2 regions of the Halalkalibacter sp. HAAS-P013 genome follow, and region 2 is predicted to be linked to the other one. Evidence: predicted binding sites of a transcription regulator. Region 2 holds the regulator's gene; the other holds the start of a gene.
What was found. Region 2 encodes CtsR, which represses protease genes until heat stress. Its sites were predicted from a motif close to ATGGTCAATAAAGGTCAAACA; they were not measured.

Region 1 (4,434 bases), on a different contig from region 2:
TCCATTAATCAAAATAACCGGAATCATAATCTGATATTTTTCAAGCAATGTATCATCTTTGTAAATATCTGTAATTGTCATTACGAACGGTATTTCTTCAGATAATGGTTGGATCAGGTCGATCGCCTTGTCACAAAGCGGGCAATCAATTTTTGACATAACAGTTACTTCTATCATTTGTTTATCACTCACTTTTATTCAGGTATGTATGAAAAATTTTTCAATGAAGGCGTGCAAGGGCTTCTCTCGCTGCAGGTGTGAGACACCCCCCTCACACCGACGCAGCGGCTTCGCTCCTTGCTTCGATACTGATCAAAAAGGGAAAATCGCTCTTTTTGTGATTATCTCTGGCTTATTCATTGATGTGCAAGGGCTTCTCTCGCTGCGCGCCTTAAGGAGAAGACCACTCCTTAAGGCTTTAAAACATTGCAGCGGCTCCGCTCCTTGCTTCGATACTGACCCAAAAGGGAAAACCGCCCTTTTGGGTCAGTATCAGTATCTTTTCCTTTTTGACGAGGATGGAATTCCTAACTCATCTCGGTATTTTGCAATTGCTCTTCTTGATACAGTCGTTCCTTTTTCTGATTGTAACCAACTGACAATTTTTGCATCTGAAAGAGGCTTTTGTTTATTTTCTGCTGCAATGAGCTCTTTCATCCATTCTTTAATCGAACGACTTGATGTTGATTCTCCTAAGCCATTTTGAACAGCTGATGAAAACAGAGATTTCAGTTCAATGATGCCTCTTGGTGTATCCGCATACTTATTTGTTGTAGCACGGCTTACGGTTGATTCATGAACCTCTATCTCATCAGCAATCTCTTTTAATGTAAGAGGCTTTAACACACCATTTTTCTTTAAGAAATAATCCTTTTGGTGTCTTGCAATAGCTTCTCCTACTTTCACAATTGTTTGTTTTCTCTGCTGAATACTTCTCATTAGCCATTGAACTTGCTGAATTTTTTGTTTGGCGTATTGACTTGCTTCATCATCTTCTGCGTTGCGAAGTAACTCCTCATAATGATGATTGAGTCCAACACTTGGAATTAAATCATCTTCTATATGAACAAGCAAATCTCCTTCATACGGTACAATTCTAATTTCAGGTCGGACAAATTGAACTGGCTCAGACATATATTGCGTTCCTGGCCGTGGATCTAGCTTTTTTATTAAATCATTTACTTCCTGCACTTCTGCTAATGTAATGTTTAATTGCTGAGATATCTCCTTCCACTTGCGTGTGGCGAATGCCTCCATATGATACATAACGATCTGTTCAGCAATATAATGTGGGTCATCCATGCGCTGCAATTGTAACAACAAGCACTCCTGCAAATTCCTAGCACCTACTCCAGCCGGATCAAAATGCTGCAGTGTTTCAAGTAGATTTTCTCCCTCTTCTCGGGAGATTTGCAGTTCGTCACAAATCTCTTCAAACGGTCTAGATAAGTACCCATCCTCTCTCAAACTATAAATGAAATACGTTAAATTTTTTCTATCTTTTTTTGAAACTTGAAGGTCCTGTAATTGATTGAGTAAAAAGTCACTCAAACTTGTTCGATCAATTTGCGCATAATCAATCGGAGAGGTTTGGTCTTCAGAAACGTTTCTAAAGGATGAAAATGATGTCTCCTCTAGCTTTTGTGATTCCTTCACTTCCATTAACGGGTTTTCAAGTGCTTGGTCCTGAATAAAGGTTGACAGTTCAGTTGCTGAATACTGTAAGAGATGAATGGCTTGACGTAGTTCCTGCGTCATGACCAAACTCTGAGTCTGTTGTTGAAACAATCCAAATTGCACGTTACTACCCCTCCTTTCACTTAGCTAAGAACAATCAAAATTTTGCTACTCTACACATCTAATCAAGAGTCCGTTAGACTCGTAAGCGCTTTCTAATTCTTATGCCTATTATAGTTTAATTCATTCCTATCTTTAATTATATAGGAATTATAAAATCAAAACTATGTTAATGACAGGTAATCTCGTTTAGATTATTTAAAAACGGATATTATGAAAAGAGGGTTTAATAAGTTTGATATTGAATAGTATGTAGTAAGAGGTTAAAAGGTATTGTTACTGCAACAATACCTGAACACCAGCTTTAGCCCAACTCGTTGAAGAAGTGTTTTCATTTGACCTTTTTTGACCATTTGGGTATGATGTACATAACATAGTAGAACAACAAGGTTCACTAATACCTAAGAGGAGGAATTTTTCGATGAATTTAATCCCTACAGTTATTGAGCAAACAAACCGAGGCGAGCGTGCATATGACATCTATTCTCGTTTATTAAAAGATCGTATTATTATGTTAGGAAGTGCGATCGATGACAACGTAGCTAACTCAATTGTGGCACAGCTTTTATTCTTACAAGCAGAAGACCCTGAAAAAGATATCTCCATCTACATTAATAGTCCTGGTGGATCCATTACAGCTGGTATGGCAATTTATGATACGATGAATTACATAAAGCCAAAAGTATCTACAATTTGTATTGGTATGGCTGCTTCCATGGGTGCTTTCTTACTAGCAGCTGGTGAAAAAGGCAAGCGCTTTGCCCTTCCAAACAGTGAAGTAATGATTCACCAACCACTTGGCGGTACACAAGGTCAAGCTTCTGATATTCAAATTCATGCGAAACGTATCATTGAAATGCGTGAAAGCTTAAACAAAATTTTAGCAGAACGCACTGGGCAACCTTTAGAAGTGATTGAGCGTGATACGGATCGTGATAACTTCATGATTGCTGCAAAAGCACAAGAGTATGGCTTAATTGACAAGGTTATTCCTGCGACGAAAGTTTAATATGATTATGGGGGTGTCTCAAAGGTCAAAAACAGACCTTTTGAGACACCCCTTTTTTAACACCCAAAAAAAGACACCGCTTGCTTGTGGCAGATCGGTGTCTTCTCTTTTATTCAGATTCGATAAAATTACTTAATGTTTCTAGTGCTTCAGCTTCGTCATTTCCATCCGTAATGAGCGTAAATGTTGTTCCCTGACCCATGGCTAAGCTCATAAGACCCATGATGCTTTTTGCATTTACCTTTTTATCACCTTTTTCAATAAACACCTCTGCCGAGAAACGGCTCGCCTCTTGAACAAATAATGCTGCAGGTCTTGCTTGTAATCCAGTTTTTCTTTGAACTGTTACTTCTTTTTTTAACATTTTTTTCTCCTCCTCAATCGTTTATAATTTTTCTGTTTGAATCTCTTGACCATTTCGTAATTTATCTGCAATCTGATCAATTTTTCGTAAGCGATGGTTCACACCAGATTTACTAACGGTCCCCCCATCAACCATCTCACCAAGTTCCTTTAGAGTAACGTCCTGATGCAATACACGTAACTCGGCAATTTCACGCAATTTCGTTGGAAGCTGATTTAAACCAATTATTCGATCAACAAGGCGAATATTTTCTACTTGTCTTAATGCTGCCCCAACGGTCTTGTTTAAATTAGCTGTTTCACAATTAACAAGACGATTAACCGAGTTGCGCATGTCCTTCATAATTCGAACATCTTCAAAGTACAGCAATGCCTGATGTGCGCCAATGATATTAAGAAACTCAGTGATTTTCTCGCTCTCTTTCATATACGTGATGAAACCCTTTTTACGTTCCAATGTTTTTGCATTTAATTCATATTCGTTCATTAATTCACATAAAGAATCATTATGTTCCTCATAGATTGAGAAAATCTCTAAATGATAAGACGAGGTCTCGGGGTGGTTAATAGACCCCCCCGCCAAGAAAGCTCCTCGTAAGTAGGCACGCTTACAACAATTAGATTTTGTTAATTGTTTTGAGATTGTTCGAAGAAAAACAAAACCTTCTCCTAAGATACCAAGCAGCTCTAACAATTCTTTTGCCTCGTGCTGCATACGAACGAGGTAGACATTGTTCTTTTTCAGTCTCATTTTTTTTCGAACAAGCAACTCCACAAACATGGAAGGATAGACTCGCTTAATAAGTGTATAAATTCTCCTTGCAATCGCCGCATTCTCTGTCGTTACATCTAAACCAAGCTTCATTTGACTAAACGAAAGGGATCCGTTCATCCGGATAAGTGCAGCAAGCTCTGCTGTAGCACAGCAGTCTTCTTGTTCAAATTGGGTTAATTCTTTTTTCGTTTTGGCTGCAAAGGACAAAGTCCTCACTCCTTTCAGCCGTGTAGCTCTCTAATACCCTTTCCCTACACGAACAGTAGTCATTCTTTCATGTGTAAAATAGCCTTTGACACTTTTAAAGCATCATGACGCAACATATTTTCTCGTTCGATTACAAAGTGATCAAGTACAACGGATACTCCCATTGAGTTTATCCGATTTACATCAACAACAACAGGCACAGCCCCTTCACTTGCATAACGCGCTCGAACTTCAGCAGATACCGGCGCTCCATGAACAACAATTTCATCGACCAATGTACTGC
Region 2 (4,434 bases):
TGTCGTTGCTCCAATACATTGAAGTTCTCCACGGGCAAGGGAAGGCTTTAATATATTTGAAGCATCAATTGCACCTTCTGCACCCCCTGCACCAATTAATGTGTGAAGCTCATCAATGAACAAGATGACATTTCCTGCTTGACGAATTTCATCCATTACCTTTTTCAAACGATCTTCGAATTCACCACGGTATTTTGTGCCAGCTACAACCGTTCCCATATCAAGTGTCATCACGCGCTTATTACGAAGTGTTTCTGGTACTTCATTAGCAATAATTGCTTGTGCTAACCCTTCAGCAATGGCTGTCTTACCTACACCTGGCTCCCCAATTAAGACAGGGTTATTCTTTGTACGACGACTTAATACCTGAATAACTCTTTCAATCTCTTTGCTACGCCCAATAACAGGGTCTAGCGACTCTTCTCTTGCTACCGCTGTTAAATCACGTGCTAAACTGTCAAGTGTCGGAGTGTTTGCATTTGTTGCCCCTGTACTCTGGCCAGAAGAGTTTCCAACTTCATTGCTTCCAAGTAATTGCAACACTTGTTGACGAGCTTTATTTAAACTCACCCCTAAGTTATTTAAAACACGAGCCGCAACACCTTCTCCTTCTCGAATAAGGCCAAGTAAAATATGCTCGGTCCCAACATAAGAGTGACCTAATTTACGTGCTTCATCCATCGAAAGCTCAATGACTTTCTTCGCTCTAGGAGTATAATGAATCGTCTTAGATCCTTCTTGCCCTTTTCCAATTAATGACTCTACTTCTTTTTGAATTTTTTCAGAGCCTAGTCCGAGAGCTTGAAGAGCCTTAGCTGCAATTCCTTCCCCTTCACGAATAAGACCAAGTAAAATATGCTCGGTACCAATATTGTTGTGTCCCAACCTAACTGCTTCTTCTTGTGCTAATGCTAATACCTTCTGCGCGCGCTCTGTAAAACGTCCAAACATCATTGACGTCCACCTCCATGATTATTCGTTCGTTTCTTCCTCTAATTTTAACCTTTCCCTAATCAGCGTAGCTCTTCTTTCATCCCGCTGTTCAGGGGATAACACTTCGCCAGCATATTGCTGAAGAAACCCTGGCTGAGTCAAAATCATTAATTCATTTAAGATGTTCCCTGATAGACCCTTAATCAAACCTAAATCAATACCCAGCCTAACGTTTGACAAACGTTGCGTCGCTTCTTTTGATTCTATCATTCGACTATGAGATAAAATACCAAATGAACGATGTACTCGGTCCTCAAGCTGTAATCTCGATTGATCCAAAAGACTTTCTCTAGCTGATCGTTCCTGATGAATTAGCTGCAAGACTACTCCACGTAGATCTTCAACAATATCTTCTTCTGATTTTCCAAGAGTGAGCTGGTTAGAGATTTGAAATAAGTTACCTAAAGCTTCGCTACCTTCCCCATAAATTCCTCTAACAACTAATCCTAATTGATTAATTGCAGGTAAAATTCGATTTAATTGCTGAGTCATAGCAAGTGCCGGCAAGTGCATCATGACAGACGCTCGTATACCTGTCCCAACATTTGTTGGGCAACTTGTTAAATAGCCTCTTTTCTCATCAAAGGCATACGTTAAACGTTGCTCAATCCAATCATCAATTTGATTGGCTTTCTCTAACCCATTCCCTAACTGAAAACCTGGAAGCAAACATTGAATCCGAATATGATCCTCCTCATTGACCATGACGCTTACAGCTTCATCTTTATCAAGTAGGACAGCTCCATGCTTTGACTGATCTGCTAAATTAGGACTGATTAAATGTTTTTCAACAAGTACTCGCTTTTCATTGGCTTTCATATCGTCAATTCGCAAAATCTCAAGCGAACCAATTTCACTGTACTCTTCCTGAGTTAATGCCTCTCCGATATGTTTTGCAGTCGCATAAGATTCTTCCATTGACGCAAGTATAGGAAATTTGTATTCTTCAAGGTTTCTAGCTAATCTTATTCGGCTACTAAGGACAATATCCGAATCTGGACCATCTTTTTTCATCCAAGGACTTAAAGCTTCTGAAATAAATTGTTGGAGTGACATCAAATCAGCCCTCCTTGTGCTCATTCTTTTGTTTTTCTAACAACCGAATTTCATCTCTCAACTCAGCAGCCTTTTCAAACTCTTCTTGGTCAATTAAGCCTTTCAACTCGGTTTTTAATGATTCAATCTGACGTTGTAATTGAATCCCTCCACCAATTCTTTCTGGAAGCTTCCCAGCATGGGTATGATTGCCGCTGTGCACCCGTTTTAAGATCGGATCCAATTTAGATTCAAAGCTCTTATAACAATTTGCGCAGCCAAACCTTCCAACTTTAGTAAATTGTTCATACGTCATCCCGCACTTCTCACATGATGGCTTTATTTCCTGCGCCTCTGCTTTTACAGGTTGTTCAAAGTGTAACAAACCGGATAATAGCTGATGAATAGAGAAACTATTTCCACCTGGGAAGTATTCTCCTTTTTCCTTTGCGCATTGTTCACAAATGTGAAACTCAGTCTTTTCACCATTTATTATTTTGGCAAAGTGCAAACTCGCTTTCCTTTTATTACATTCCTGACAAAGCATGAAATTTCCTCCCCCCTATGACAATTCTTTATATTTTAATGTTTCAAGCATCGCAATTAAAATGTTTGCTCGTACTTCATCCCGATGATTAATATTTGCATTATATAACGTTCGATCCATTACACTGATCATTAAATTTGCTTCTCTTTTCGTAATAGCCTTTTCATCATATAGCCGGATAATGATGTTCTCTGCTGTATGTTGATCAATATTTCTTCCAACGATTTTAATCATCTGGTCAAATAGATCAAGATGATCATGGGGACTAACTTTCATTATACGAATATACCCTCCGCCACCTCTTTTACTTTCCACTTGATATCCTTTTTCTAACGTAAACCTCGTCTGAATAACATAATTAATTTGTGAAGGGACACATTGAAACTTCTTAGCAATTTCACTTCGCTTAATTTCCAACGGATCATCCCCACTGTTTCTAATAGTAGCTTTTAAGTAGTCTTCAATGATGTCAGATATATTTCTCAAGCTTTGCCCTCCCTTCAACTTTTGACTTTGACTATCTTTGACTTTATAAATATTATATGCGCTCAATTCAAAAAGTGCAATATGTATGACTTAGTAATAGTATAACCAGGTAGACTTAGTTGATAACCTTTTATTATTAGATAAAACCGCAATAATCCACTCATTATTTTGGTGATTTTTGGAAATAAATATCTCTAATTAAATTAATAAAGACACTGAAGAAGGTCAGATTTCCCTTCCTCAGTGTCTTCTTCTAAGTGTAAAAATTTAACTATTAGTTAATCTATGATGCAAGAACTTGTCCAACGATCTCTTTCGAAGAAAATTTCTTATAATTTTTATCTATTTTCCTTACAGCTGGAAAAAGTAATTGCTTCTCAAATTCCGTTGTCAATCCTGGCTCTCCGACTAAATAAATCGTAGACCACTGGTTTCTTTCTGCTTCTTTCTGAATCCTATTTGCTAGTTCTTTAAATGCGCGCTGTTGATTTGCTTCAAACCGTTGTTCATATTTATCTCGATGGTTTGCATGCTTTGCCATCCGTTCACTTGCCGCTAGTCCTTCGTATAGCTTCCAATCCTCCTTCTCTATTTCTAAATCATATAGTCTTTCGATGTTTACCTCCCCTAAGCTTGTCTCTATCATAAAAACATCCTCTTTTTGAATAAAGAGTATCCCTTCTGTCGGATATTCTTTGCTAAGTCGCTCAAGTTGTCCAATCTTTGGTTTCTTCTCCCAATAAAAGCGATTCTCTACAGGGACTTGAAGTTTTCTCAGAAAGAAATCTCCTTTTGGTGATGCAATTATAACAATGCTCTTAGGTAATTCTGTTTGTATTGCATAAATCGCTTCAGTTGCTTTTTTCTTAACTTGTTTATATGCCTTTATATTTGCTTTGTCATCTGCTTCAATATATTCTTCTATTTTTTTCAGTCCATTTTTCAATCGGATTTTCCATTCACCTCTTTGTTGATCATTGCTTGTTTGATCTGTGCTTAAGTAAATGGTTAAGTAGCCTTCATTACATGATTGATTTTTAAATTGTCGGAGTTCTTTTACAAGTGGCATGTTATCGTCCTCCTTTAATGTAAGTAGTAGAGAAAGTCTCTACCTTTAGAGGTCTATAACCTAGTTGAGGGTTGGTTAAACATTCTTGGGAGGATATTTTGTGAGCAAGTAGTGAGGATTTTGCTGTCCAAACTAGTCTATTTGCTGGCGAAACTCTTTTTTTTCTGTCGGAATGTTAATTTGTCGTTAACTTTTGGATGGTTATTTTCTGTGCTGATTCCCTACGCCCACTCCTTTTCTTCTACAAGGAAGGCACGATACTTTTCATAGAAGTACTCTGTGAAGTTTACGAAAAAAAGAAGCT

Region 1: the regulator CtsR is predicted to act here: its motif matches at 2,130-2,150, upstream of clpP (ATP-dependent Clp endopeptidase proteolytic subunit ClpP).

Annotation. Positions count from the first base shown of each region.
Region 1 covers NZ_JBWQTU010000012.1:21,002-25,435, forward strand. The annotation lists gene AC1FXP_RS15910 (glutaredoxin family protein) at 1-159, opposite strand, end outside; gene rpoN (RNA polymerase factor sigma-54) at 493-1,800, opposite strand; gene clpP (ATP-dependent Clp endopeptidase proteolytic subunit ClpP) at 2,219-2,806, shown strand; gene AC1FXP_RS15925 (HPr family phosphocarrier protein) at 2,916-3,170, opposite strand; gene whiA (DNA-binding protein WhiA) at 3,192-4,151, opposite strand; gene AC1FXP_RS15935 (gluconeogenesis factor YvcK family protein) at 4,211-4,434, opposite strand, start outside.
Region 2 covers NZ_JBWQTU010000018.1:57,858-62,291, forward strand. The annotation lists gene clpC (ATP-dependent protease ATP-binding subunit ClpC) at 1-954, opposite strand, end outside; gene mcsB (protein-arginine kinase McsB) at 973-2,049, opposite strand; gene mcsA (protein-arginine kinase activator protein McsA) at 2,054-2,575, opposite strand; gene AC1FXP_RS20330 (CtsR family transcriptional regulator) at 2,591-3,061, opposite strand; gene AC1FXP_RS20335 (VLRF1 family aeRF1-type release factor) at 3,345-4,130, opposite strand.